DNA from 2 places in the Alkalibacterium iburiense genome. Region 1 is predicted to be linked to the other one. Evidence: riboswitches for the same ligand, from Rfam matches in the RefSeq annotation. Region 1 holds a riboswitch; the other holds the start of a gene.

Evidence for each region. Region 1 has a riboswitch for thiamine pyrophosphate ahead of ABDZ53_RS12485 (3-oxoacyl-ACP reductase). Riboswitches for the same ligand answer to the same signal wherever they lie in the genome.
Region 2: another riboswitch for thiamine pyrophosphate. It lies ahead of thiT (energy-coupled thiamine transporter ThiT); the one in region 1 lies ahead of ABDZ53_RS12485 (3-oxoacyl-ACP reductase).

The regions. Positions count from the first base shown of each region.
Region 1 covers NZ_BAAACW010000167.1:634-15,754, forward strand. The annotation lists gene ABDZ53_RS12470 (metallophosphoesterase) at 1-414, shown strand, start outside; partial or broken gene budA (acetolactate decarboxylase) at 495-1,058, shown strand; gene ABDZ53_RS12480 (acyl-CoA dehydrogenase family protein) at 1,238-2,377, opposite strand; TPP riboswitch at 2,577-2,676, shown strand; gene ABDZ53_RS12485 (3-oxoacyl-ACP reductase) at 2,766-3,524, shown strand; gene ABDZ53_RS12490 (DUF3592 domain-containing protein) at 3,617-4,165, shown strand; gene ABDZ53_RS12495 (ring-cleaving dioxygenase) at 4,179-5,120, shown strand; gene ABDZ53_RS12500 (sigma-70 family RNA polymerase sigma factor) at 5,378-6,106, shown strand; gene ABDZ53_RS12505 (PepSY domain-containing protein) at 6,106-6,981, shown strand; gene ABDZ53_RS12510 (hypothetical protein) at 7,176-7,328, opposite strand; gene ABDZ53_RS12515 (PepSY domain-containing protein) at 7,555-8,670, shown strand; gene ABDZ53_RS12520 (class II aldolase/adducin family protein) at 8,826-9,932, shown strand; gene ABDZ53_RS12525 (hypothetical protein) at 10,089-10,691, shown strand; partial or broken gene ABDZ53_RS12530 (helix-turn-helix domain-containing protein) at 10,874-10,954, shown strand; gene ABDZ53_RS12535 (hypothetical protein) at 10,997-11,287, shown strand; gene ABDZ53_RS12540 (DUF1846 domain-containing protein) at 11,420-12,928, shown strand; gene ABDZ53_RS12545 (diaminopimelate dehydrogenase) at 12,969-13,943, shown strand; gene ABDZ53_RS12550 (ribonuclease HI family protein) at 13,979-14,392, opposite strand; gene ABDZ53_RS12555 (cold-shock protein) at 14,458-14,676, opposite strand; partial or broken gene ABDZ53_RS12560 (ABC-F family ATP-binding cassette domain-containing protein) at 14,856-15,121, shown strand, end outside.
Region 2 covers NZ_BAAACW010000016.1:24,773-39,893, reverse strand. The annotation lists gene uvrB (excinuclease ABC subunit UvrB) at 1-1,679, shown strand, start outside; gene rpsO (30S ribosomal protein S15) at 1,850-2,119, shown strand; gene pnp (polyribonucleotide nucleotidyltransferase) at 2,334-4,445, shown strand; gene ABDZ53_RS00860 (TraX family protein) at 4,544-5,131, shown strand; gene ABDZ53_RS00855 (biotin--[acetyl-CoA-carboxylase] ligase) at 5,137-6,123, opposite strand; gene ABDZ53_RS00850 (ribonuclease J) at 6,296-7,978, shown strand; TPP riboswitch at 7,995-8,101, shown strand; gene thiT (energy-coupled thiamine transporter ThiT) at 8,188-8,781, shown strand; gene cls (cardiolipin synthase) at 8,849-10,303, shown strand; gene ABDZ53_RS00835 (betaine/proline/choline family ABC transporter ATP-binding protein) at 10,795-11,973, shown strand; gene ABDZ53_RS00830 (ABC transporter permease) at 11,975-12,619, shown strand; gene ABDZ53_RS00825 (osmoprotectant ABC transporter substrate-binding protein) at 12,629-13,591, shown strand; gene ABDZ53_RS00820 (ABC transporter permease) at 13,593-14,285, shown strand; gene ABDZ53_RS00815 (hypothetical protein) at 14,338-14,658, opposite strand; gene ABDZ53_RS00810 (DegV family protein) at 14,900-15,121, shown strand, end outside.

The DNA of each region.
Region 1 (15,121 bases):
AGCTTTTACGATATTGCATCGGGTTCGTTGAGCGTATATCCCAATTACTTTGGAAAATTATCGATAGATTCTAAAGATAGACAGTTGACTTATGAAACTAAAAGAATAAAAGGGAGCCCAGGATTTCGAGAAGACTCAGAAGCTTTCTTCGATGAGGTATCGCGTCGAAAGGTACTCAGTCGTTTAAAGCAAGCCGATTTAGATACAGGAGTTTTAAATCCACTGGCAGATACTTTTGTCTTATTTAATAATGCCTACTTTGCTGGAACTGTTCAGGAAGACTATCGTGAGATTACAGATAGTGAAGGCTTCGATTATTGGGAAAAACTAACAGAATTAAGGTATCATGATTACATTATGAATGGCTTGGAAGAAGAACGCATTGAAAGCGACTTTCTTCAGATAAGCTACTGAGAATTATAAAGGAGGACAGTGTATGAGCAAACTTAATCATCATTCTACTATAGGCGCTCTCATGTCAGGACTTTTCGAAGGGAGTTTACCCCCTTAGCGACCTTCTTAACCAAGGTGATTTAGGTGTCGGAACCCTGGATAGTCTAGACGGCGAATAAATTATTTTGGATGGTAAAGCTTATCAGGTTAAAGGAGATGGGACAGTTCATAGAGTTGGTGGAAATGAAAAAACGCCATACGCTGCGGTGACAGCTTTTAAGGCAGAATACTCATTAAAAGTAGAGGAAAAGGTATCGAGTGATAGACTAAAAGACAATTTGACTCGTTCTTTTCCTAGTAAAAACACCTTTCAAGCGTTAAAAGTGACGGGAACCTTTAAAAATATGTCTTGTAGATCAGTAGCATAACAGAATAAACCCTAACCAAAACTAGTAGAAGTGACTCGTAGTCAGTCTGAATTCGAAAAGCCTTTCGTTTCAGGTACTCTAGTTGGATTTTTCATTCCTGATATTTTCGGAACAATCGCTGTTCCTCATTTTCACTGGCATTTTATTAGTGACGAAAAAGATTTTGGCGGACACGTTTTAGACTTTGATTTGATTCATGGAAAAGCTGAATGGCGGACGATGGAGACGTTCGAATAACATTTTCCAGTGACGAATGACCCCTTCATGAAATCTAATATAGATTATTCTTCTTCAAATCAAGACATTTAAGAAGTAGAGTAATGTGTGCTCAAACGCTATATAACAGAAAATCAGTGGCAACGAAACTCTCAAGGGAGTTATTAGTTGCCACTGATTTTTGTATACCGACTTTAATCTTACTCAATAGGACCTAATAACAGATTAGCCCACGCATTATGCAGAGATTCCTGATCAGACGGTTGAAACAATCCGGCATACACATCTCTAAGCAATCTTGAGAGCTCTTGATCGTTAGAATAAGAACGGCCTCCACTTGCTCGTACCATTTCTTCAACGACTTCAAGTGAGGCTTCAGTTGAGTAGTTTTTAATAGCAGATAATTTAGGAAGCCAGTAGTTTCCATGGTCTGTATCCTGCTCAACATCGTCAGCCAAACTATCAATCTGAGGTGTGACAGCATTTAACTTCAATGCGGCTTCAGCAATACGCCAGCGAATATTTGGATCTTGGTCGTATGTACTGTCTCTAGCAATAGATTTACGCTTCTTAACTGTTTCAACACCCAATTCTAATGCTCGCTGGCCAATCCCATGGTAGGTAGCCGCAAGTAAAATTTCAAAGTGAGAGAAGATACCGAATACGACTGGATCAAAACTAGGTCCAGGATCGACTGTTGTTAATATCTGTTCTTTAGTTGCTTTAGCTCCATCAAGTGTGAGATTGAATGATTGTGTGCCTCTCATTCCTAAAGTATCCCAATGAGGACTAATTTTAACCGTATCTTTGTCATTGGCTATATAAGCAAATACGGATTGTGGCTCCTCTTCATTGGTTGAGTCCATCCCATAAGTAACCATCGCATCACATTCTCCACTCATAGAGATGAATGCTTTCGGGCCATAAAATGTATAAGACCCATCATTACCAGGTCTGGCTTCGGATATAGAACCAAATAAAACGCGGTCATTTGCCGGTTCAGATATGGCGAATGATAATAACTTTCCATTAACGGCGTCCTTTAAAATTTGTTCTCCTCGATTATTGCCTTTGCGAACCATGTATTTGGCCAAGCCAACTATAATGTGATGCATATTAATGCCTAAGGCTGTCGCTGGAGCAGCTTTAGCTAAACGTGTTTGCTCTTTAGCTATCTCTTTCAAGGTCAAACCGTGTCCGCCATATTCTTTCGGTACAAATGCTTTGTAGTAGCCTGCTTCTTTTAAATCACGGTAATCATCATAGGGAAAAGTGTTCTCCTTATCATAATGAGGCGCTCTTTCGTGTATAGCTTTAAGTAAATCATCTTTAAGGAACATATTTATCACCTTTCTGTGTTTTAATATCATCAGTGTATCATGTGATTCCTTTAATCATCATAAAAAGAGTGAAAAACAGGGAGTAAAGGGGACAATTAGGGCTAAAAAAGCATGGATTCATTCGTTTAAGAACAAAATTGTATTTTAAATGTTTATTGACGAAAGAATAATTCTGTGTTAACTTGAGAGTAATTGAATAGTTATCCACTAGGGGAGCGTATTGCTGAGAGAGGTTACCACCTTGACCCTTAGAACCTGATCTAGTTAACACCAGCGTAGGGAAGTGGACAGTCTTGTTACTTATAAATAGATTGAGAAGACTCTTTATTCCCATGCGCTGGTGTATAAAGGGTCTTTTTTGATTCTATTCATACGAGGAGGAGATGACATGTCAGAAGAAAGAGTTGTTTTAGTTACCGGAGCAAGCAGAGGATTAGGAAGAGAAATTGCCAAAAAATTTGGACAGGCAGGGTACGGTGTGATAGTCAATTACTTTAAAAGCGAAGAAAAGGCTAATGAAGTAGTTGCTGAAATAGGTCAGGATAAGGCTATTGCTATTAAAGCAGATGTGCGCGATAAGAAGCAAGTGGAAGCAATGGTTGAAGAAGCAATCTCTCGTTTCGGAAAAATAGATGTAGCGGTAAATAATGCTTTAGTTAATTTTGAATTTAACCCAGTCACCCAAGAAAAAGCCGATAACATAACATGGGATAAGTATCAGGAACAATTTGAAGGTTCAGTTAAGTCAGCCTTAAATATTGTTCAATCTGTACTCCCGTCGATGAAAGAAAATCAGTATGGCCGGGTTATTAATATTGGAACGAACTTATTTCAAGATCCTGTGGTTCCTTATCATCAGTATACGACGGGCAAAGCTGCCTTGCTTGGGTTTACCCGAAATATGGCTAAAGAACTAGGGACCTTTGGGATTACTGTTAACATGGTTTCAGGCGGTCTGTTACAAACAACGGACGCAAGTAAAGTGACAACCCCTGAAGTGTTTCAATTAATTGCCGATACCTCTGCTTTAAATCGAGTCACTGCTCCAGAAGACGTAGCTGAAATGGTTGCATTCTTAGGATCTGAAGCAGCGCGTGCTGTGACAGGACAAAATATAACGGTTGATAGTGGTTTAACCATGAATTAAGATCGGATATTCTTAACTTTTCATTGTTCACATCATTAATTAAATCCTATATACTAAAGTTATGAATTAAATAGTGAAATGGAGAATGAAACATGTGGCGTTTACTTATTGGGTTGGTGCTTTTATCCATATCCATTCTATTATTTTTCTTAGCTTATAAAATAGGATGGAAATATATGCTACAAGAGGATAGATGCACAGCGAAAACAACCGGTCGGATTGTCGGATACTCTATGTGGAGACATGGCAATTCTGCCTTGCGTTTACCCAAAGTAGAATATGAAACAAATCAAGGCGTGTTTACTATGACTGGACCAGAATACCGAAGTGTTATAGTGTCTAGTGTAAGCACACCTTTTAGAAAGCAACAAGAAACAGACTATACAACTGATATATATGCTCAAAGTTTCAGATACCATATTAGAAAAAATAGTCTGTTTAGTGTGGAAGGAAATCCTATGAGAGAACTATTTCCTTTAGGTAGCGAAATAGATGTGTTTTATGATCCTTATAACCCTCAACTCGCTTATGCTTTACGTTATGCAAACAAAAAATGCGTCTTTTATTTGTTACTATTTGGGGGCTTATTGCTATTAACTGCGTCCATTATCGTTACCCTATTATTATTCAACGCCGCATAAGGAGGAACAGCGATTGGCTCAACTGTTAGGACATCATGACATATCCATGTACACAAAAGATGCTTCAGAAAATAATGCATTCTATAAGAATATACTAGGTTTGAGGCGTGTCAAAGTATCTGTTAACCAGGAAAATCCAACCATGTACCATATATTTCATGGAGATAAGACAGGTAGTCCGGGAACAGAGTTAACTTTTTTCGAAATGCCCAGAGTAGGAAGTACGCTTAGAGGAACCAACGCTTATGAACGAATCGGTTTGCTGGTACCCACACAAAAAAGCTTGGACTATTGGAAAAATCGATTTGAGTCGTATGACGTCAAGCATAGTGAAGTCATCTCATATGCTGACCGAGCAGCCTTACATTTTGAGGATCCAGAGGGGTTGAGATTTGTCCTTCAAGTCAGCGAAGAGGATCAACGGTCTTCTTTTGAACCCTGGGAAAACTCTTCTGTTCCATCAGAACATCAAATAACGGGGCTCGGAACAATCGAAATTACTGTTTCTGATTTAGATAAGATGACTCAAACGCTGACTGATTTATTTCATTTTACTTTAGTAGAAGAAAAAGCAGAGGAAGTCTTACTTCAATCTGTTTCAGGTGAAGTGTTTGGAGAAGTGTTATTGAAAAAGAAAGAGGGCCCATCCGTTCGATTAGGACGTGGCAGTGTACATCACCTCGCTTTTCGTGTCAAAGACGAAGAGGACCTCATTTACTTTTCTGAAAAATTGAAAGAAAGAGGATTGGAGACCACAGGAGTAGTTGACCGCTATTATTTTAAGAGTCTTTATTATACTGATTCAAGTGGGATTGTCTTTGAAATAGCGACCGACGGCCCAGGCTTTACTATGGATAGTTCGGTCCAAGAACTAGGTCAAACTTTAGATTTACCGCCTGCATTGGAAGACCGACGAAACGAAATAGAAGGACATCTCAAACCTATTGAAGAATAGGAGTTAGTTACTAGGTAAAGCGAGAAATTTAAACTTTACTTGTAACAAAAAGAGTTTAGATTCCACTTAAAGTAATTATAATTCAATGAAGTAGTGCCGAAACGTCAAACCTCTAGAATATTTCCGAAAAACATCAGCTATTAAGCTGGTGTTTTTCTATGCAGACTTTGATAAAATGAATAAGATGAAAAACTTTCTGAAAGACCCCGTTTTTTCAATAAGTACAACGTAATCTATAGAGAAGGAGGCAGGGAGCTATGAAGAGAAACGACTCTATTGTGGAGTTAGTCAATGAATCAAAGAAGGACATGCAAGCGGCGAATGACTTTATCGTTGCCTATATGCCTTATATAAAATCGGAAACATCTAAATTCATGAATCGTGCGCCCATTGAAGGGCAGGATGAAGAATTGAGCATCGCCATGATTGCTTTTCATGAAGCTATCCAATCGTATTCGGAAAAACGTGGCTCTTTTCTAACCTTTGCCTCTCTCTTAATAAAAAATCGACTGATTGATTTTTGGCGAAAAAATAAAAGACACAGTGCAACGCTTTCTATCGATACCCCAATTTATGGGGAGGACGAAGAGGGGACCATAGCGGATACATTGACTGATGGTAATAATCCTCACGACACGCATCTTGTTCGAAAAGCGACTCGAGAGGAAATTGAAGAATTAACAAATCAGCTAAGCGAATTTGGTGTCTCATTGACCGATGTTGCGGAAAATAGTCCGAAACAGAAACGGACATTGGATGCCTGCCGTGATGCCCTATCCTACGCTAAAAAGGATTCAAAAATCATGGCAACTTTTTTAAGAACGAAGCGCTTGCCTCTCAGTAAAATCGCCAAAGGATCAAAAGTTAAAAAGAAAACATTGGAGAGGCACCGAAAATACTTGGTTGCTTTACTGCTGATTTATTCAAACGGCTATGAAATCATTCGTGGTCACTTGAGTCAAGTTTTGAAAGGGGAGAACGCGTAATGGAATATTTGGTAATGGAAACTTTTGAATCATATGCCGTTCTTCTCAGCAATGACGGCCAATTTGTCAAAGCCGCTAATTTAAACTATGAAGTAGGACAAACCGTAAAAGAACCCATCCTTATGAGAGAATTCTACGAAGAAAAAGAGGAACCTAAGGTCAAGGTCTTTAGAGGAAAAAAAGTGCTCACCTACGCTTCCATTATAGCCGCCGCTGCTTTATTTATACTATTCTTTATAGGATTAGGTAGCCGATATAGAGAACAGCAGTTACTAGCAGAATCCTCTATTTATATAGCAATTAACCCAGAAGTCAGAATGGATCTGAATAGAAATGGAGACGTTATCGGAGTGGAAGGGTTGAATCCGGATGGACGCGATTTAATACTAGATTATGAGATAGATAATCCAGACCACATAGTTGTGGCTCAAAACTTGTTAGATCGAGCGATAAATAAGGGATACCTTGAAGAAGGAGGACAGGTTCACTTTAGCATTGATGCTTCGGCAGAAGAGGTGCGAGCCCTAGGATTGGAATTGAGAACGACGATGACAGACTACCTAGAGGATCGATTATCCGTAACAATTGAAATTACAGACTATAACAATCCTCCAGAACCTGAACCAGAACCTGAACCTGAACCCGAACCGGAAACCGATTCAGAACACCGCTATATTACTTTAGAAAGGGCAAAGGAAATTGCTTTAGAGTACGTCGGATTAAGTGGTGCGTCCGTTGAATATGATGATGCAGAGTTTGATATAGATGATGGGCTGCCCTTATACGAAATCGAGTTTGAGTATTTGGATGTGGACTATGAATTCTTGATTCATGCTGAAACGGGACAAATACTGGAGTTTGAAAGAGACGATTAATGATAATTGAATGAAACAGCTGTTTTTCACAAAACTACCTTGAATAGTGACCACTGAAATAAATTTTATTCACGAGTGCTCACTATACAGTCATATAATGCCCACTCAACTAGTATTTTTTATTGAGTGGGCATTAAACGGCTATCCTACACAATAGGGTAGCCGTTTCTATATGATGAGATATGTATAGAATCCTATTCATTAGAATGGAAATCGCTATTCTTACTTTCTGAAGATAGTCGCTGAACCGTATCCTCTAGCTCTTTAACTTTTTTCTCCATTGAGCGCAGTCCAATGGACATAAAAACAACCGTAGCTACTAACAAATACAAGATAACTGTATGCATACAAACCCTCCTAACTCAATATGAACATGTATAGTCTAACATTAACATAAATGTCTTCAAACCAGCCAAGACAGGCAGACTTGTATCAATCTATACATCCACTCTCAGAAGAAAAAGAGAAAATTTTGAAAAAATAATATTCTTTTTAAAACGACCCCGATTTAACGAGGTAGCGTACGTAATCTATACATAGAAAGACAAAATAAGATAAGAGGAGAAGATAATCATGAGTAAGAAGACAAAACAAATTATAGGCTTTGCAGTGGGAGCCTTGTTTTTAACAGGTTGTCAAGCAGGGGCTCAGACAGACAATGAGGTAGCCGTTATGGGCTCCTCTCACGAGAGAAAGATGACTCAAGTTGAAGAGGAAAAGGAAATCACGTTAGATAAAGCTAAGAATATAGCTTTTGAACATGCTGGAATCGATGGGGAAGAAGCTATTTTTGATGATGAAGAATACGATAGAGATGACCGCAAGTATGAACTGGAATTTGTAGTAGACGATGTTGAGTATGAATACGATATCGATGCAGTAACTGGAGAAATTTTGGAAGCAGAAAAAGAAGTTAATCGTCCAGAAGTCAGAAGGGTCGAAACAGATTTGAATCAATCTAACCTCATTAGTCTAGATAATGCGGTAGAAATAGCTTTGAATGATGCAGGCTTTAAAGAAAATGAAGTCGAGTGGGATGACCGTGAATTTGATAAGAGTGATCGTTTATATGAATTAGAATTTAAAGCTAGTGGTTTTGAGTATGAATACGACATCGATGCAGTGACTGGAAGCATCATCAAAAGAGAAAAAGATAAAGAGGATGACAGTCAACATGAAGCAGCTGAAGAAATAAAAAATGAGACACCTCAGGAATTGAGTAAAGATCAAGCGATAGACATAGCTCTGAAACATGCAGGTGTATCTCAATCGGACATTCGTTTGGATGAAATAAAAAGAGACTCAGATGATGGAGTTAGGTATTGGGATATTGAATTCTATGCTGGAAATTACGAATATGAGTATGAAATCCAAGTATCCAACGGTACCATTTTAGATGTAGAACGTGAAAAAACGGATGAGTATAAAGAAAAGGTTCAAGTCAGAGCTCAGGAAAATAAAGCACAAAAGAATAAACCAAAAGAACTGACACAAGAAGAAGCGCTGATGATAGCCTTAAAGCATGCCGGTCTCTCGCGTGCTGACATAACCTTAGAAGACAGTGAACTAGATTCTGACGATGGGGTAAGATATTGGGAAATAGAGTTTAATCACGGCGAAAAGGAATATGAATACGAGATTCATGTCAACACAGGAGATATACTAGATGTGGAAGTTGAACTGGACTAAGTCTATTGAAAGAACAGGTATAGAGGTGACTCTATGCCTGTTTTCTTAAGTTTTTAGAAGTAACTATTTTCTTTACACCTTCTATTTAGTCTGATAGACTTACCCTAAGGACTAATTTAATTTGATTTTCAAAACAAATTATTGGAGGAGTTAGCATGAAGACATTTATCTTTAATGGTACACCAGAAAATAGTTTTATGGAATGGCTTTCAAATGGAATTAAAGTTGCTTTTTCAAATGAGGGGTATAGATTCAAAGAAGCACCTGAGGACAATCTTAATTTAGTGTTTAACTTTACTAACAAGGAAGATCCGCGTTCTTTCAGAAGAAAATCTCAAGGAACATTCGTTGTTTCCGTTATAGAAGCCAATGAACATCCTGAAAACATACACAAAGAGGCGTATCCCTATATCATCCGTTCGTTATCTAACCATTTAATGTATGTGGTACATACAGAAGATGACACAGTTGTGCATTTCATCACTTTAGAACAAGGTCACTATCAAATCAACTACAAAGAAGTTGAAAGGGACGAAGAATTTTTCAAACAAATATATAATCGATTAGAGCCACTAGCTTCTTCTACTTTAATTATTAATAATGATTTTTATGAAGACCTACCAGAGGAATTGTGGGATGGAGATGACATTACTCAATCTCTCAGTGAATCGGGTAAAAAGTTGGACAGCTTAAATTTACTTCCCGCTCCTTTTCCGCTTGAAGAGGTCCTATCCGGTAGAGACTTAAGAATGTTGAAAAAATTATTTGGTATCGGTGGCATATCTTATGGTAACTTGAGTGCGAGAGCAGATGGGAATAATTTCTGGATGAGTGCCAGTGGCATTGATAAGTCGGATATGAAAGACGTTGGAAGAGATTTTCTCTATATAACCGATTATGATGAAGAGAAAAGAGCGATGAAAGTTAGCGTTCCTCCACATGTCACTCCAAGACGCGCATCAGTGGATGCTATTGAACATTGGAAAATTTATACAGCCCATCCGGATGTTGGAGCGATTGTTCATATCCATGCCTGGATGGATGGCATTGAAGCGACAGAATTTAATTACCCGTGTGGTACCATTGAATTAGCTGATGCGGTGTCAGATATTATTAATCGAGCAGATGATCCATCACGAGCAGTGGTAGGACTGAAAAACCATGGCCTAACCATTACCGGTCACAGCTTAGAAGATATATTTGAACGCATTGAAGGAAAAAATAATTCCCCAAGTTCCTATGTCTTAAAAATAATCATTTAAGTGACACCGATTCATTTTTTCGGTGTCACTTTTTCCTTATATACAAAAATTAATATATGTAAACCCGCATCAACCTTGTTATCTCACTAATAATAATCTATACTTTTATATTAATAATTGTAATCGGTTTCTTTACTTATTTTAAAGGAGGCAAATATGTTTGAAGAATGGGTCGCTGCAGAAGAATTTTATACATTTACTCTTCCACTTATTCTGATATTTCTGGCAATGTTATTCTTTGTTTATATTTTTCTCCTGTCATACATAGGTGATAAACGAAAAGTGAAACAAATAGGTAGTGTTACAGTTATCACCATTGTCATTTTATGTGTTGTGTATTTCGTTAATGGACACATGAACTATCAATTTTGGGTTGACCAAAATGAATTTATTAACTCTGGGATTAAAGAATACAGCTTTATCCTAGGCATGAAAAATGAAGAAGAACCTCAAATCGTTAAAAGTTTAGGGCGATCAAATAGATTGTATGCGAACTTGTCAGAATTAAAGATGTATGAAAGAACAACGGTGACCCAACCCTTTAATCATGATTATGTCGGATCTAGAGGGAATGATCATTATTTTTCTTTCGGTGAGGACAATCAATATGTCTACAGAATAAGAGGAGAAATTAACTGGGAAAGTGAAAATAGTGAAATAAGAGGAACCGTATTTTCATTAATAGATGAACGATACCAAGATTTAGGATTCATAGATGATGTATATGGAAATTGGATATTTAGTGACCAGCGTTTTTAGGAAAATAGACTTGAATTGTCTTGTATGCTCCCACCAGTTGACAGAATGTTAGGATGGATGGTAGACATTGCATTCCTTCTTTCATATGATGAACCCATAGAAGACACAGGAGTGTATAAGCCGACTAAATTTGCTGAAAGAATAAAGGTGCTACGCAAAAACTAGGCTAATCACAAGAAGAATTTGGAAGTCTGTTTCATGTTTCCAGACAAGCTGTTTCGAAATGGGAAACCAATCAGTCGATTCCAGATATCAATACTTAATCCTTGATTTGCGGTACACTTAATATATCAAGTGATGAATTATTGTTTACTGAATCCGATCAGGAAAGAAGACAGACAGAAGACTCTTTTAGTTTGGACAGGCAACTAATTATAAAAAGACGATTTATTTCAGAACTTATTCTAGTTATTCTCAGCTTTGTGACAGCATTCTGGTTATGGTTAGATATAAGAGTCGGATCCCATTATATACGTACGTTATACATAGGATTAAGAGAAAGCCCTATTAAAATGGCGCTCCTTATACTAGCCATTATAGTGTATGTAAACGGATTAGTTGTTATATGCAATACATTAAGAAAAATGGATAATTAATAACAGAAGTGATGTTTGACTCATTTAAAAGAGCCAAACGTCACTTTTTTATTTTTTTCACAGAAGACATGGTGTCCTCTTAAATTAATGATACAATAGGAAAGACGTGAAATTTAAAATGGGGGAATGACCATGAAACAAGTTGGTTTTGATACGGACAAATATTTAAAAGAACAATCAAATTATATTTTGAAACGTGTAGAAAATATAGATAAACTCTACCTTGAATTTGGCGGGAAATTAATTGGTGATAAGCACGCGAAGAGAGTTCTGCCAGGGTTTGATGAAGATGCGAAGATGAAACTCTTGGCGACTCTGAAGGACCAGGCGGAAATTATTATTTGTGTGTATGCAGGAGACATTGAAAACAGTAAAGTACGCGGAGATTACGGTATTACTTATGATCGAGATGTACTGAGACTGATTGATGAATATAGAACGTATGGTATTCCTGTCAATAGTGTGTTAATCACGCGTTATCATGATGAACCGATAGTTAAGATATTTATGTCAAAATTAGAGCGCAGTGGGATTAATGTATATACCCATCGGTCAATTGAAGGCTACCCGACGAATGTAGAAGAAATTATGGGTGAAAATGGCTTTGCTAGTAATGAGTTTATTGAAACCACTAAACCGGTGGTTGTGGTGACAGGTCCAGGAGCAGGAAGTGGAAAGTTAGCCACGTGTTTAAATCAGATTTACCATGAATATAGTCGCGGAAAAAAAGCGAGTTATGCTAAGTTTGAGACATTTCCAGTATGGAATCTCCCCCTTAAACACCCAGTTAATATAGCTTATGAGGCAGCTACTGTTGATTTAAAAGATGTCAACATGTTAGACAACTATCATTATGAAGCTTACGGTGAAGTAGCGGTAAACTATAATCGTGATATGGAAATGTTCCCTGTCATTCGACGCATCATCGCAAAAATCACAGGAAAAGAATCTATTTATCAGTCGCCTACAGATATGGGAGTGAACCGTATAAAATCAGGTATTATTGATGATGATATCGTAGTGGAAGCAGCTAGACAAGAAATTATTCGTCGACTCTTTAATATCGAAACAGATTATAAAATGGGTGTGGCGGATGATGAAACCTTACGTCGGATGCAAGTCATATTAGAAGAAAGTGATCTGAAAAAAGAAGATCGTGTGCCTGTCCAACCCGCAAGAGATTACGCTAAAGCGGTGCAGGAAAGAGTAAAGAGTAACAATTTACAAGCGGTCATCGCGATTGAATTAGCGAATGGCCAAGTGGTAACCGGTCGTACCACCACCTTAATGGACGCTTCTGCTGCTGCGGTACTAAACAGTCTGAAAACACTGGCTAATATTGCTGATGAAATAGATTTACTTGCCCCAATGATTTTAGAAACGATTCAGCGATTAAAAACAGATGAGTTAAATAGTAAAGTTCCTACTCTTTCAGCCAATGAACTACTTATAGCTTTAGCTATTTCAGCTGTGACTAATCCGACGGCATCATTGGCTTATAGTAAAATAAAAGAATTGAAAGATACACAAGCTCATTCAACGGTTATTATGAATCATGAAAATGAACAGACTTTAAAAATGCTCGGTATTGATATTACAAACGATCCTGTTTATCCGTCAGAGAATTTGTATTATAATTAAAAAGCAATAAAATTTTAGAAGTGAAAGCGAAGTGAAGTGAATGAATACATTTAAAGTAGGCATTGTTGGTTACGGGAATTTAGGACGCGGGGTAGAAGTAGGCTTAAAGAATACAAAAGACCTCGAATTGGTCGGCATTTTTTCTCGACGTGATCCGAAACAGCTTGATACGACATCTCCGGCTTATCATATAGATGAATTAGATTCGTTTAAAGATGAGATAGATGTATTGCTATTATGTGGGGGCTCACAAAAAGACCTTCCTGTTCAAGCGCCTCAACTGGCTGAAAACTTTAACACAGTGGATACGTATGATAACCACAATGAAATTCCGACTCATTTTGAAAAACTGGATAAAGTAGCGAAAGAGAACAACACAGTAGCGGTTCTTTCAACTGGTTGGGATCCAGGTTTGTTTTCACTTAACCGATTATTTGCAGAAGCTATTTTACCTGAAGGGGACACGTATACATTCTGGGGTCCAGGTTTAAGTCAGGGTCACAGTGACGCTGTTAGACGAGTGGAAGGTGTCAAGCAGGCTGTCCAGTATACTATGCCTCAGGAAAAAATGGTTGAAGATGTTAAGAACAAGAAAAAAGTCGACTATAATAAATTATCTGCTCATAAACGCGTGGTATATGTCGTTCTTGAAGAACAGGCAGAACAGGATAAAGTGAAAGAAGCGATCATAACGATGCCTGATTACTTTGAAGGGTATGAAACGGAAGTTCACTTTATTGATGAAGATACCTTTGCTTCTGAGCATACAGGGATGCCACACGGCGGAACTGTATTAAGACAAGGGCAAACGTCTGACAAACAGACCTCTGTTTATCAGTTCGCACTGGATTTAGACTCAAATCCTGAATTTACGGCTGCTGTGGCCATTGCCTATGCCCGTGCTGCCGCTAAATTAGCTCGTGAGAAAGTATTTGGGGCTAAGACTGTATTTGATATTGCACCAGGATACTTGTCTCCAAAAGATCCAGCAGACTTAAGAAGAGAATTGCTTTAAAATAGAAAAAGGGTAATCTGTATGATAAATGCAGATTACCTCTTTTTATTTTTTCTCTGTTTAGCAAGAGACTGTTTAGCTAAATTGTCAGCACCTCTATTCTCTTTTTCGGGAATCCAAATGACTTCATATAAATGAAGCGCTCGAAGGCTGTCTAGAATAGAAGCAAAAATGGGTTGGTAGTCTGTATTTTTGATGCGTTCTTTTTTTATAGATTGAGAGACTAATTGACTATCGGTATAAAAGAGTAAGTACTGTTCAGTATGTTTATTTTCAATGACCCAATTTAAGGCTAGTGAGAAGGCTTGTAATTCAGCTAAGTGGTTGTCCGTTGTTTGCGGAAGAGGGAATAATAGTTGTTCGTATATCCCTTCTCCTGTGACAACTAATCCCGCACCAGCCAACTGATCTTTAGGCGAGACAGCGGCGTCCGTAAATAGTTTTAGTATAGCGACTCATCCTTTCGTTGAATAAAAAAGACCAGAAACTCTATGAGTTCTGATCTCAACTAATTTTATTCGCTAACTTCAGAATCAACGACAACAACATTGGTTGCTTGAGGTCCACGTGACCCTTCTACGATATTGAATTCAACGGTTTGACCTTCGTTCAGTGCTTTATACCCTTCCATATCAATGCCTGTAAAGTGTACAAAGACATCTTCACCGTCGTTATATTCTATAAATCCATAGCCTTTTTGGTTATCAAACCATTTTACGGTACCTGTAGTCATCGTATTCCCCCTATGATTCCTTTAAGTATAGTTGTCTACATCTTTTAGTATAAAGGATACCGTTTACAGAGTCAATCTTTGTAAGGTGTATTTAAACTATAGACAAGTACCGATTTATGTTAAAAAGCGTTTGTGAATATGCTAAACTATAGAAGAGTCTATTTGTGAGGAGAAAGTGTATGAAAGAATGGAAAATTGAAGGATTAACCCACTCGTATGGTATTAAAACGTTATTTGATTCCATATCTTTTTCAGTCCAAGAGAATCAGCGTATTGGACTGATTGGGGTAAATGGAACAGGTAAGACGACTTTTTTACGTATTGTAGCTGGTGAAGTACAACCGGATGAAGGAGATGTAACCAAACCCGGTGAATTTGAGATAGGGTATTTGAGCCAAAAAAGTGAGTTGGCTGCGGAGAAAACAGTTTTAGAGGTTGTATTTGA
Region 2 (15,121 bases), on a different contig from region 1:
TCCCTTCAACGGATACCTTTATTGAAAAAGACGCGAGCATTAATGATGAAATTGATAAGTTACGCCACTCAGCTACCAGTGCGTTACTCGAACGAAGAGATGTCATCGTAGTCGCTTCTGTTTCCTGTATTTACGGGTTAGTTAATCCAGCCGATTATAAGGAGCACGTTCTATCCTTACGTTCTGGTATGGAAATTAGTAGAGAAGCTTTGCTGACTCGATTAGTAGAGATGCAATTTGAAAGAAACGATATTGATTTCCAACGTGGACGCTTTAGAGTGCGTGGAGACATCGTAGAAATCTTTTTAGCTTCTCGAGAAAGTGAAGCGGTCAGAGTTGAGTTCTTCGGCGATGAAATAGACCGAATCAGAGAAGTGGATGTCTTAACAGGGGAAGTGAAAGCTGACTTGTCTCATGTGGCTGTCTTTCCAGCTACTCACTTTGTTTCAAATGATGAACAGACACGCTCAGCTATTGACTCGATTCAAAAAGAGTTAAAAGTGCGTTTAGAAGAGCTACGTAAAGACAATAAACTGCTTGAAGCGCAGCGTTTGGAGCAACGAACCAACTATGATATTGAAATGATGATGGAGATGGGGTACTGTTCAGGAATTGAAAACTATTCCCGACACCTCGATGGAAGAAAACCTGGGGAAGCCCCTTATACGCTACTTGATTTCTTTCCTAAGGATTCTTTATTTATCATTGATGAGTCACATATGACGATGCCTCAAATCAAAGGCATGTATAATGGGGACAGAGCCAGAAAACAGCAGCTGATTGATCATGGCTTCCGTTTGCCTAGTGCTTTAGATAACCGACCATTAAGGTTAGAAGAGTTTGAAGAGAGAGTCCCGCAAATTACGTATGTCTCGGCTACACCTGCAGATTACGAAGTGGATCGGTCTTCACAGATTGTCGAACAAATCATTCGTCCGACTGGTTTACTTGACCCGATTGTGGAAGTCCGTCCAATTAAAGGACAGATTGACGATATCATAGAAGAAATTAACCAGCGAGTCGAAAAAAATGAGCGTGTATTTATTACGACACTGACGAAAAAAATGTCAGAAGATTTAACAGACTACTTGAAAGAAGTGGGAATCAAAGTCGCTTATCTTCATAGTGATGTCAAAACTCTGGAAAGAACTCAAATCATTAGAGATTTAAGGGTAGGCAAATATGATGTATTAATTGGTATTAACCTATTGCGTGAGGGACTGGACGTACCGGAAGTATCCCTAGTGACCATACTAGATGCCGATAAAGAAGGATTCTTAAGAAGTACACGGTCTCTGATTCAGACGATTGGTCGTGCGGCTCGTAATGAGAACGGACGCGTTATTATGTATGCTGATCGGATTACAGACTCGATGAGGTCAGCGATTGATGAAACGGAACGTAGGAGAGAAATCCAGGAAGCTTACAATGAAAAACATGGTATCACTCCTCAGACAATCAAGAAAGAAGTACGCGACCTGATTAAAATATCGACGGCGGTTGAAGAAGAAGAGAAAGACTTATCAGAAGAAACGATCAAACAATTATCCAGACAAGAGCGTCTGGAGTTAATTGAAACAATGGAATTAGAAATGAGACAAGCCGCAAAAGATTTGAACTTCGAAAAAGCAGCCGATTTACGAGATGTTGTCATGGAGTTGAAAACAAAATACATGTAATCTTTCTATTTGAATGATTTCAAAATCGATTAATTTACTTGATTTTTAAAGCTAAGTAGTGTACTCTTTACAATGTGCTGAAGAAATGAGGCATAGACCTTTACTTGGTTTGTCGTCTCACCAACGCTTACTCAGTAAATGGATTCAAATAAAGGAAAGAGGTGGAAAAAATGGCAATTTCTAAAGAGAGAAAACAAGAAATCATCACTGAATACGCTCTTCACGAAGGAGATACTGGTTCTCCAGAAGTGCAAATTGCAGTCTTAACTGCAGAAATTAATGAATTGAATGAACACGCAAAAACGCATAAAAAAGATTTTCATTCAATGCGCGGACTAATGAAAAAAATTGGTCACCGTCGTAACTTACTGGCTTATTTACGTAACAAAGATATCGCTCGTTACCGTGAATTAATCCAAAGACTAGGATTACGTCGTTAATTTTTTTATCAATATAAACACTTTGTTTGTATAGATGAAATGAATTAAGAAAGACAGAAGCGGGATTCTAATGAATCTCGCTTTTTTATAAAAATAATATAAGTCAACAGGACGCCTGTCTGTCTACTATACAAATGTGAGGAATCATTCTTTGGTTTTTGACATTTGTTTAGTAGGTCTGGCATCCTGTTAAAACTATAATAAGGAGAGTACTATGTCAGAAAAACAAGTATTTACTACTGAAGTTGGCGGACGCAAACTGACAGCAGAAATTGGTCAGCTAGCTAAGCAGGCTAATGGAGCAGTTTTAATTCGTTATGAAGACACAGTCGTTTTAACGGCAGCTGTTGCTAGTAAAGAACCAAGTACCATGAACTTCTTCCCATTGACTGTTAACTATGAGGAAAAAATGTATTCTGTAGGAAAGATTCCTGGAGGATTCATTAAAAGAGAAGGGCGTCCTTCAGAAAACGCGACGTTAACGGCTCGCTTAATTGATCGACCGATTCGACCTATGTTCGAAGAAGGATTCCGTAATGAAGTGCAGATTACCAATACTGTCTTATCTGTTAACCCAGATAACTCACCAGAGATGACAGCTATGTTAGGGTCATCCTTAGCTCTTTGTATTTCAGATATCCCCTTCAACGGACCAATAGCTGGAGTAACAATCGGGAGAGTCGACGGAGAATTTATAGTCAATCCATCCGAAGAAGAGTTAGAAGCTTCTGATATTGAAGTAACCGTAGCCGGAACAAAAGAAGCTATTAACATGGTTGAAAGTGGAGCGAACCAAGTACCTGAAGAAGATATGCTTGAAGCTTTACTTTATGGACATGAAATTATTAAAGATTTAGTTGCCTTCCAAGAAGAGGTCACTGCGGCTGTTGGACAAGAAAAAATGGCTGTCACGCTTATTTTACCTAATCAAGACTTAAAAGAAGAAATTACAGCTACTTATAATAAAGAAATGCAAGAAGCTATTCAAACGTTTGATAAACAGGAAAGAGCAGAAAAAACGGAGCAAGTGAAAGAGAAGATTTTAGACGCTTATACTGAAAAATACCAAGAGGATGCTGACTTGGTTTCAATTCTTAAAGATGTTCAAACTATTGTGGACGATTTAGAAAAAGATGAAGTGCGTCGTTTAATTACAGAAGAAAACACCAGACCAGACGGACGTAAAACAGATGAAATCCGTTCCCTTGAGTCTGAAGTTCAGTTCTTGCCTCGTGTTCACGGATCAGGTTTATTCACTCGTGGGCAAACGCAAGCTTTATCAGTTGCGACACTGGGACCACTGAACGAACACCAAATTTTGGACGGATTAAGTAGTGAAGACAGCAAACGATTCATTCACCACTATAATTTCCCTCAATTCTCAGTAGGAAGTGTTGGACGTGCCAGAGCACCAGGCCGTAGAGAAATTGGACACGGAGCACTGGGTGAAAGAGCCTTGTACCCTGTTATCCCAAGTGAAGAAGATTTCCCGTATACTATTCGTATCGTTTCTGAAGTATTGGAATCTAACGGTTCCTCTTCTCAAGCCAGTATCTGTGCTGGAACATTAGCGTTAATGGATGCAGGTGTACCGATTAAAAATCCTGTAGGCGGAATTGCTATGGGACTTGTTATGAGCGGAGACAACTATACTGTTCTGACTGATATCCAAGGCTTAGAAGATCACCTGGGTGATATGGACTTTAAAGTAGCGGGTACCCGTGAAGGGATTACTGCACTACAAATGGATATTAAAATTCAAGGGATTACTAAAGAAATCCTCGAAGAAGCTTTAGTTCAAGCTAAAGTCGCACGTTTAGCTATATTAGATAACTTAGAAGCAACTATTGATAAACCGCGTGCGGAATTAAGTCAGTATGCACCAAAGATTGAGTCTATTAAAATTAAGCCTGATCAAATCAAAGTTGTTATCGGTAAAGGCGGAGAGACCATCAATAACATTATTGATGAAACGAACGTTAAAATCGATATTGATGAAGAAGGTAATGTATCCATTTATGGCCAAGATGCAGAAGGCATCAAACGAGCCATAGAAATTATCGAAGAACTGACTGAAGAAGTTGAAGTCGGAAAAGTATATACGGGTACAATTAAACGAATCGAAAAATTCGGTGCCTTTGTAGAAATAATTAAAGGAACAGACGGTTTAGTCCATGTATCTGAATTATCAGATAAGTACATTAAGAATGTAGCAGATGAATTTTCTGTTGGAGATAAACTAGATGTTAAAGTAACAGAAATCGATGATAGAGGTCGAGTGAATCTTTCGCGTAAAGCAGTTTTAAATAACAAAGAAGAAGAATAATCGACTAATGGAAACACGCATGTGCTCATGAAAAGATGGAGTACATGCGTGTTTTTTTACTCTATTATAAGATTTATAAAACAAAAGGGTGATAAAAGATGACTCAACTGTTTGATCATAAGTTAAATACGATTAAATGGATAGGTATAGTAACTATGACCATTGATCATATTGGTGTTTTTTTATTTCCAGGGTATTTATTTTTACGAATCATAGGAAGAATCGCTTTTCCCTGTTTTCTTTATAGTACGATTGAAGGAACAGAGCGAACAAAAGATTACAAAAAATATGCGATGCGTTTGTTTCTCCTTGGTGTCCTCTCAATGTCAGTGACTCCTCATTCATTTAATGTATTATTTTTACTTCTCTTATTTTCTTTATCCATCAGATACAAACGGTACATCTTCATTTTTGCCCTAATCAGTTTATTCGTAGAATACAGCATTTATGGATTTTTATTCGGTTGGGCACTCTATTGGTTGAAAAACAAAAAAGTGTATCAAGGCGTTTTATTTTCTTTAGTGGTTCAATTCCTTGTAGGCTCAACGGTTCAATTATTCTCTTTACTCGCGTTGCCATTATTCATAAAACCGTTGGATGTCAAACTGCCTATATTGCCAAAGTATTCATTCTATTTCTTTTATCCTTTACATCAACTGCTTCTCATACTCATAGCCTCTATATAAAAAAACTAAATATAGCCATTTTGACTGTTTCGGACAGAAAAATCTAAGGATTGTAGGGGAGTTAGCTGAGCATGGCCTTGATAGTGAACGATTAACTCTCCTTTTTCATTAATATCTTTAACTGTTGCTGTTTTAGGAGGCTCATTAGGTGAATAGACATGAATCTCTTTTCCAAGTAAAGCGGACTCCTTTTTACATAGCGATATAAAAGGAAAAGTCTGACGTGTTTCCAGCCAATCGGTATAGAACTGATCAAACTCGATTAAAAAATCTGCAATAATCACATTAGGATCAACGGTTTGTTTAGTCTCGATTTTTAGAGACGTTGCTTTGTGAAGAAGAGAATCCTCAAAATCATCAGGCTCCAAGTGGGTATTTATACCAATACCGATGACAAGTCCTTCCAATCGATTCTCTTGAAATTGGGATTCAATTAATATTCCGGCAACCTTCTTTCCATTTAAGACAATATCATTGGGCCACTTAATTTGGGTATCTCCGTATGCCTTTAAAGCTTGGCAGAGAGCTGCTGCGGTTAGCTGCGTAAACAGAGGGAGCGATTGGGAGTCAATAGTCGGTCTCAAAACAAGTGAGAGAGCAATCGACTTACCCATAGTTGCAGACCATTGTCGACCCAGCCTTCCTTTTCCCTTCGTTTGATGATGAGCCAGGATAACCGAACCTTCTTCAAAAGAGGAAAAAGAATTGAGAGCAAACGTGTTAGTCGAAGGAATGGCTTCTTTCACAATAAAGGGATGATGGGTTTTTGTATGCTGAGTTAGACGACTCAATTTGGATTTAGAAATTAATGGAAGAGTAAGATATAAAGAACTATTTGTATAACTAACTGGGTATTTTTTGTTTTTCAAGATACGACTGGCTTCTAAAAAGTCTTCTTTTGAGCACGTGTATTGCCTTGAAAAAGACTCAAAAGAGACTGTATCTGGATAAGTATCAATTAAAATTTGGAGTAAGTGCTGGTCTAATGTCATGTGTACCTCCTGAGATGTTAGACGAGTAAGCGTCTTTTTCAGTATACTGGATAAGTAGGAATTTGCCTACATCTATGCTATACTAAATTTACTGAAAAAATGAACGGATAATTACATAGGTGAAAAATACTATTAAAAACGAACGACAAAACTGATTTAGAGGTGGAAAATAGTGAGTAATATTAAAATTATTCCTCTTGGAGGAGTAAGAGAAAACGGTAAGAATTTATATGTTATTGAATCTGGAGAAGAGTTATTTGTTTTAGACTGTGGGTTAATGTATCCAGAAGATGAATTGTTCGGTATTGATGCAATCATACCTGACTTCACTTATTTAGAGGAGAATAAAGATAGAATTGCTGGTGTGTTTTTAACACACGGACATGAGGATGCGATTGGAGCCCTTCCTTATTTCTTGGATAGTTTCAATGTCCCAGTCTTTGGTTCAGAATTAACCATAGGCTTGGCCAAACTGTTCGTCGAAGAATCAAATGTCAGACCCGATTTTGATGATTATCACGTCATTGATGAAAAAACAGAAATTGATTTTAATGGGACAACCATTAAGTTTTTCCGTACTACCCATACTATTCCTGATTCTATGGGAATCGCCGTGCACACTGAAAAGGGACATATTGTTTATACTGGAAACTTTAAATTTGATCAGAGTGCTCAGACAATATACAGCACAGATTTGTCACAAATTGCAGACCTAGGAAAAGAAGGCGTTTTGGCCTTGTTGAGCGACTCAGGTGATGCAGAAAGTCCAGTAGAAAATGTGTCTGAAAAAAGAGTACAAGAAGAAGTTCAAGATATTTTCCAAAACACGAGTAGCCGTATCATTGTAGCTGCAGTTGCTAGTAATATCCTGCGAATTCAGCAGATTTTAAATGCTGCTCATGCGTCAGACAGAAAAGTGTTTATTACGGGAAAAAATCTCGAGGCTATATTAGAGACAGCTATGGAATTAAATAAGTTAACATTACCTGATGATAATCTCATTGTTCCAGTTGAAAACATCCACAAATATGAGGATGAACAAGTATTAGTCCTTGAAACAGGGACGGCTGGCGAACCGATCAAGACATTAAATCGCATGGCGGTAGGAAGCCATGAACAAGTGAATATAAAAGAAGGGGACTTGGTATTTATTGCCACTAGCCCATCTATTTCCATGGAAGTGACAGTAGCTGAAACAGAAAACTTAATTTATAGAGCTGGCGCAACAGTGACATCATTATCTAGCCACTTGAAAGCATCTGGTCATGCTACGCCAAATGATTTACAGCTCATGATTAATTTATTGAAGCCAGACTACTTTATACCTATTCAAGGGGAGTACCGCATGCTATCGGCTCATGCTAACTTAGCTAATGAAACGGGCATCCCTTATCAGAACATCTTTATTTTAAGCAATGGAGATGTGGTGAGTTATGAGAAAAACAGACTCCTGCAAAGCGGACAAGTGTCGGCTGACAATACCTTAATTGATGGGATAGGAATCGGAGATATTGGAAACATTGTTCTCCGTGATCGTCGCTTACTATCAGAAGATGGTATTTTTGTAGCCGTTGTGACAATAGACCGCAAAAAAAAGAAAATTGTTTCTAACCCTCATATCGTTACTAGAGGATTCGTCTTTGTTAAAGAGAGTCAAGATTTAATCAATGAATCCAATAAAATCGTTAAAAAGATTGTAGAAAAGAATTTAGAGCACAATGATTTTGATTGGGGATCCATTAAGCAGGAAATAAGAGACGCGTTAAATAATCACTTATTCAAGAAAACCAAACGTCGTCCTATCATCCTGCCAGTCATTATGGAAGTCAACCAAAACCGTCGCTTTATAAATTAATTAAAATTAAATAGTATTACTGTACTAGGGGAGTCGATAGAATCGGCTGAGAGTGAACTAATCGTTCAGACCCTTTGAACCTGTACGTTCATGCGTGCGTAGGAAGAGTACTTCGAAAATAAAAAGAGCACTTAAAGTATAGTTTCTTGTGCCCTCCGTTTGATTATTTTCTCCTCCCTAGACAGTAGTTACTAGAGGAGGAGTTTTTTATGCAAAACGAAAAATTAAGAACTTATTTGGAAGGAACCTTGTTCGCGGCTTTAGCTATCGTGTTATCCTTTATTCCTTCAGGTATCGGATCTTCCTTTTCAGTATCATTAGGGATGATTCCCTTATTGTTTTATACCATTCGTCGGGGACTTCTACCCGGCATATTTGCTGGCTTTCTTTGGGGGATTTTACATTTTGTCACAGGATCGGCTTACATGTTGAATGTGTATCAGGTTATTATCGAATATACCATCACTTATGCCAGCGTGGGTCTAGCGGGTTATTTTAGTAATGATATACTGGCAGCGATTCGAGCGGGCCGTATGAAAAAAGCTCAACTTTATCTCATAATAGCTGCACTGGTTGGGTCAACAGCTAGATGGTTTTGGCATTTTATTGCTGGTTGGATTTTCTGGGGTGACTATGCCTTATGGGGAATGAGTGCTATGACTTTTTCGCTAGTGATGAATGCCTTAAGTATGTTGGCTACAGTCTTCGTGGCAACGTCGGTCTTACTGATCCTATTAAATAAATCTCCATTAGTATTTATCCCAAAACTAGCTAAGATAAAAAGCCAAAGTCAGTATAAGTAGACAGGGAGAGTGAAACTAAGGTACACTGAATAGAAACAAAAAGAGGAAAGACTATGAGGTGTATCTCATGCATATTCTAGCAACGATAGTTATTATATTTATATTTTTTAATTCCCTCCTAGCCATTTATACTGTATTTAAAGAAAAGGAAAGAGACATAGCAGCTATTTGGGCTTGGTTGCTTGTTATATCTATGCTCCCAGGCCTTGGCTTTGTGATCTATTTATTTTTAGGAAGAAAGATATCAAAGGAACATATATTTGATATCCAGTCTCAAGAAAGAATTGGCATGTCTGAACTGGTGAAAGCTCAAAAAGATTTAGCTGAAACGGAAGATTTAGACGTTCCAGAATCCCAGTATGTTGAAAAAACCTTTGAGATGGTGCGATTGTTTTTAGAAACAAATGAAGCGGTATTAACAAAGGGGAATGACGTCCAAATCATTAGTGATGGAGAAGAGAAATTTAAACGTTTGTTAGAAGATATTAGAAATGCTGAACACCATATTCATATCACGTACTATATCTTTAGAAGTGATAAAATTGGCACAGCTATTGTGGAAGCTCTTGAAGAAAAAGCTAAGCAAGGAGTAGAGGTCAAGTTACTTTATGATCCAGTAGGAGCCAGATTATTAAAAAAGAACTTCTTTGATGTCCTAAGAAAAAATGGGGGTCAAGCGGAGCCTTTCTTCGGTTCACGCTTCTTCCTGATTAACTTGAGGCTTAACTATAGAAACCATAGAAAAATAGTGGTCATAGATGGAAAAGTAGGGTATACAGGAGGATTTAACGTAGGAGATGACTATCTGGGCTTATATCCAGAAATGGGGTATTGGAGAGATACTCACTTACGTATTGAAGGGAATGGGGTATTGACCTTACAAACACGTTTCTTAGTTGACTGGAACGCATCTGTAAAAAATCATAATGTCCAATATGATGTCATGTATTTTCCTTTTTCCCCTATGAAAGGTCAGACAGATATGCAAATTGTATCAAGTGGGCCGGACAATGAAATACAATCCATTAAAAAAGGATTTATTAAAATGATTAGTATGGCTAAGAAATCCGTTATCATTCAAACCCCTTATTTTATCCCAGATGAAGCTTTAATGGAGACAATTAAGATTGCGATTCTTTCAGGAATTGATGTCAAAGTTATGATACCAAATAAGCCAGACCACCCGTTTATTTATCGAGCGACCCTGAGTTATGCCGAAGAATTAGTAGAAAGTGGGGCAGAGGTCTATATTTACGATGCAGGCTTCTTACATGCGAAAACAATAGTCATAGACTCAGAAATCTTATCAGTAGGAACAGCAAACTTTGATATTAGGAGTTTTAAGTTAAATTTCGAAGTAAATGCCTTTATATATGACCGGATGTTAGCTAAAAAACAAGTGGATATTTTTAATGAAGATGTGAAACAATCTTATCTTTTGACGGAAGAAATCATTTCAAATTATTCGTTATGGGAAATTTTCAAACAGCAGTTTAGCCGTTTGTTTTCTCCCATTTTATAAGATTTTGAGTGTAGACTGGCAGAACATAGGCCAGTCTATTTTTTGTTAGAGGAAAAAATCCTTAAAATATGTCTCTTAACTTGATGACGCTAAGACTATGCATCCCGATTGCATAAATTAAAAGAGTAAGAAAAAGCATTTTTTCGGTTCCTTATTAATCTTTTTCTCATTAATTCGGCAAAAAAATATTATTTAAATTGGCGGTTGCAACCCTTTCCATCCCTTACATGTTGCGCTTAAATGAGGGAAACCTAATCATTTGCATTCGTGTCACCTTTTTGTAACAATAAATAGAGACGGTGATTTCTGCATACGGTTGTATGAAGAAAACAACAAGGTATGTCATGCAGCAAGGAAAATAAAAAAAGAGAAATGAAATGGTCTTCGTTTCTGTGTGGAAGAATTATAGATTGGGTACAGTACCTTCTCGGACTTCACACAGTTTTTTTTATGACTTTTTACTTAGAATAATAATAAAAGGAGAAAAGAATATGATTGAATTCAAGAATGTGTCAAAAGTTTATGACGACAATACAGTTGCGGTAGACAATATATCCTTAAAGATTAATAAAGGAGAATTTGTCGTTTTAATAGGAACCTCTGGGAGTGGAAAGACGACCACTATGAGGATGATTAATCGAATGGTCGAATCCTCTTCAGGTGACATATTAATTGATGGGAAGAACATTAAAGATGAGAATGCGGTCCAACTAAGAAGACGAATTGGATATGTGATTCAGCAAACAGGTTTGATGCCTCACATGACGGTCTATGAAAATATTATTATGGTGCCTAAATTACTCAAATGGGATAAAGAAAAAATGAGAAAAACAGCGGAGGATTTACTTGATAGAGTAGATATGCCTGTTGATTTCTTAGATCGTTATCCTCAAGAGTTATCTGGTGGCCAGCAACAGCGTATTGGGGTTATCCGTGCCTTAGCAGCGAATCAGGATATCATATTAATGGATGAACCTTTCGGAGCTTTGGACCCTATCACAAGAGATGCCTTACAAGAACTGGTGAAGCACCTTCAAGTTGAAATGGGACGAACAGTGGTTTTTGTCACACATGATATGGATGAAGCAATTAAATTAGCAGATAAAATAGCTATCATGTCTGAAGGGAAAGTCATTCAGTATGATACTCCTGATAATATTATCGCTAACCCTGCAAATGATTTTGTTAAGAGCTTCTTAGGAGAAGATCGTTTGCAGCAGCGTGAGACGATGCAGACAGTCGATCAGGTTATGATTAAAAACCCTGTCACTGTGACAGCTGATTTTAGTATAGCTGATGCTATTCGTGTGATGAGAGACAAGCGAGTAGATACGTTGTTTGTAACAGATAACCAAAAAGTGCTACACGGTGTATTTGATTTTGAAGATATTAACAGAAGTCGAGATAAATCTGCTTTGGTTAGAGATATCATGAACCAAGTGTATTATGTTAAATCAGGTACTTTACTGAGAGATGCTGCAGATAGAATGCTTAAAAGAGGATTTAAACATATCCCTGTACTAGATGATGACGGACACTTAAAAGGTCTAGTCACACGTGCTTCTTTAGTAGACATTGTATATGACACGATTTGGGGAGAGTATGAAGAAGGAGAAAACCAGCCTTTAGAAAAAACAGATCCTTTAGAAGTCGAAAAAGGAGGCGTCTAATATGTTGGAATTCCTATCAGAATATGGAATGGAAATGATTCGCCTGATTTGGGAACATATTTACATCTCCTTGATTTCCTTAGGCTTAGGTGTCATCGTCGCTGTTCCTCTCGGTGTTTTACTGACTAGAGCTGGAAAAGTCGCTTCTTACGTTATTGGTGTGGCTTCCATTCTTCAAACGATTCCTTCGCTGGCTTTGTTAGCTTTTATGATTCCTTTGTTTGGGGTCGGACAGTTTCCAGCGATTATAGCATTATTTATTTACTCATTGCTTCCAATTTTAAGAAACACCTACACGGGAATAAAAAATGTCAATGCTGACTTAGTCGATGCAGCTAGAGGAATGGGCATGACTGAATGGCAAATCATTCGCAGAGTCGAATTGCCACAAGCTGCTTCGGTTATAATGGCGGGCATACGTTTATCCGGTACGTATGTTATTGCATGGACGACATTAGCGTCTTATATAGGAGCAGGTGGACTCGGAGACTTTATTTTCAGCGGACTGGGTCTCTACATTCCTTCGCTCATTGTTGGTGGAACCATACCAGTTACGATATTAGCTCTATTAGTGGATTATCTATTAGGCAAACTGGAAGATTACGTCACACCTATAAACTTAAAAGACGTCGGATTAGAGAGGTAGGCATAAGTTATGAAAAAAATGAATATGAGATTTAAAGTGGGTTTACTCTCTGTGTTGTCACTCGTGTTGTCAGCCTGTGCTCTTCCGGGACTTGGAGCAGGCGGGATTGACGAAGAAGGGATTATTGTGGCGGCACCAGCGAATACGGAACCTATCATTGTAACGTATATTGTTCAGGGCATGATTGAGCATTATATTGATACAGAAGTGACAGTGATTCAGAATTTAGGCTCTACATTTATGGTCAGCTTAGCGATTGACCAAGGCGATGCCAATGTAGGTGGGTTAGCCTATACAGGAACGTCATTAACGGGGGAACTAGGAATGGATCCTATTACAGACCCTGAAGAAGCACGTCGAGTCGTGACTGAAGAATTTGAAAACCAAATGGATGTTAAATATTATCCTTCTTACGGGTTTGAAAACACCTATGCGTTTTTAGTCTCACAAGATTTTGCAGAAGAACATGGTCTGGAAACCGTATCTGATTTAGAAGCGATTGCGGATGATGTGACTGCTGGGGTGGATACAACCTGGATGGAACGTCAAGGTGATGGGTATAACGCATTTGTCGAACATTATGGATTTGATTTTGGAAACATCTATCCAATGCAAATCGGACTAGTCTACGATGCTCTCGCGGCTGGAGATATGGATGTCGTATTGGGGTATTCAACCGATGGGCGAATTGCGAGTTATGATTTACAGGTACTAGAAGATGATTTAAACTTCTTCCCGCCATATGACGGAAGCCCTATAGCTGCTTACAGTGTGTTAGAGGCCTATGAAGAGCTGGACGATATCCTTTTGAAATTAGAAGGAACAATCGACACTGATACCATGCAGGAATTAAATTTTATCTCTGATGATTATCTAATCGAACCAGCGATAGTAGCTCAACGATTTTTAGAAGAGAACAACTATTTTGAAGATAAAGAGCCGTTTTTAGAGCCAGTGGAAGGGGGGCAATAATATGTTAGAAGTTTTTGAAGGGTTAGAAGAAATATCTAATATGTCAATATGGGAACAGCTCATATATTATGTCCAGCAAAATGGCTCATATTTATGGGATCAATTTGTTAGACACTTACTAGTTTCAGTATATGGGGTGCTGTTCGCAGCGATTATTGCCATCCCTCTAGGGTTTTACATTGCTCGTCATGCCAAGTTGGCCAAGTGGGTTGTCTCAATAGCCAACGTTCTGCAGACGATACCGTCTTTAGCGATGTTAGCCTTATTAATGATTGGTCTGGGAATTGGAGTGAACACGGTTATTATTACTGTCTTCCTATATTCTATTTTACCTATCATAAAAAATACCTACGCAGGAGTTATTAGTGTGGACAATGCTTTATTAGATGCTGCAAAAGGTATGGGAATGACCCGTATGCAGCTGACCTTTAAAGTGGAATTGCCGATGGCCTTATCCGTTATTCTATCCGGCTTACGTAATGCTCTGGTAGTGGCTTTCGGTATAGCTGCGATTGGAACATTTATAGGTGCAGGTGGTTTAGGTGATATTATCCAACGAGGAATTAATGCGACAGATGGAGGAGCCCTTATTTTAGCGGGTGCTATCCCAACGGCATTGATGGCTATTGTAGCAGATATTATTTTACAATGGTTAGAAAATAAATTGGATCCATCGAGCCGAGTGAGAAAATAAGAAGGTAAGCAAAAAGCTTTATAGGGCCCTTAAAAAGGATCCTATAAAGCTTTTATTTGTTTAATCTAATATGTCTGATATCTCTCGCATTAAGTAAGTAGGTTGTTCGATTATCTCCAGTTTTTATAATCACTTGAGTTGAAGTGGGAGAGAAATAAGGGATACCTGTGAATTCACTTATGCTGTTTTGATGAGTCGTAGGATTTACTTGAACGGTGATAGACGCCTTCTTACTTACTGCTTGTTTTAAAAAATAGACCAGCTGTTCTTTAGGCATTTGAGGTTGAACCTTCGACAGTGGTGCCATTAGTGTGCCGTAACCTCTTTTTAAGTAATCAACAATAATCGCTTTTTCTGAACTAAATTTACTCATATTATCCTCCCCGAACATATGTTACCTTTAGTATAGAGAACGAACGTTCATTCGTCAACTGCAAATTTTAAAATTATACTTTTTATTTTTCTGGGACTTTATTAAAGAAGACTTAGTCTTTTTTTGTCTGGAAAAACATAGTAGCCCACCTAAAAAGTAAACCTGATTATAGTTCTATCTATTTCTATTTAAGGCTAATAATCGTATAATAGATAGTGTATTAAAAAAAGGAGTGAAAAGAATGAGGTATCAGCTTATAACAGATTCCTGTTGTGATTTGCCTTTAGAATGGGTTGACACGTATGATTTAGATATCGTCAACTTTACCATTAACATAAGTGGAGAAGAGTTAATCGATGATATGGGTCAATCATTTGATAAACAATCTTTCTTTCAACGATTGAAAAATGGTGAGACAGCTTCAACTTCTTTGGTAAACGTGCATCAGTATATTGAAAAATTT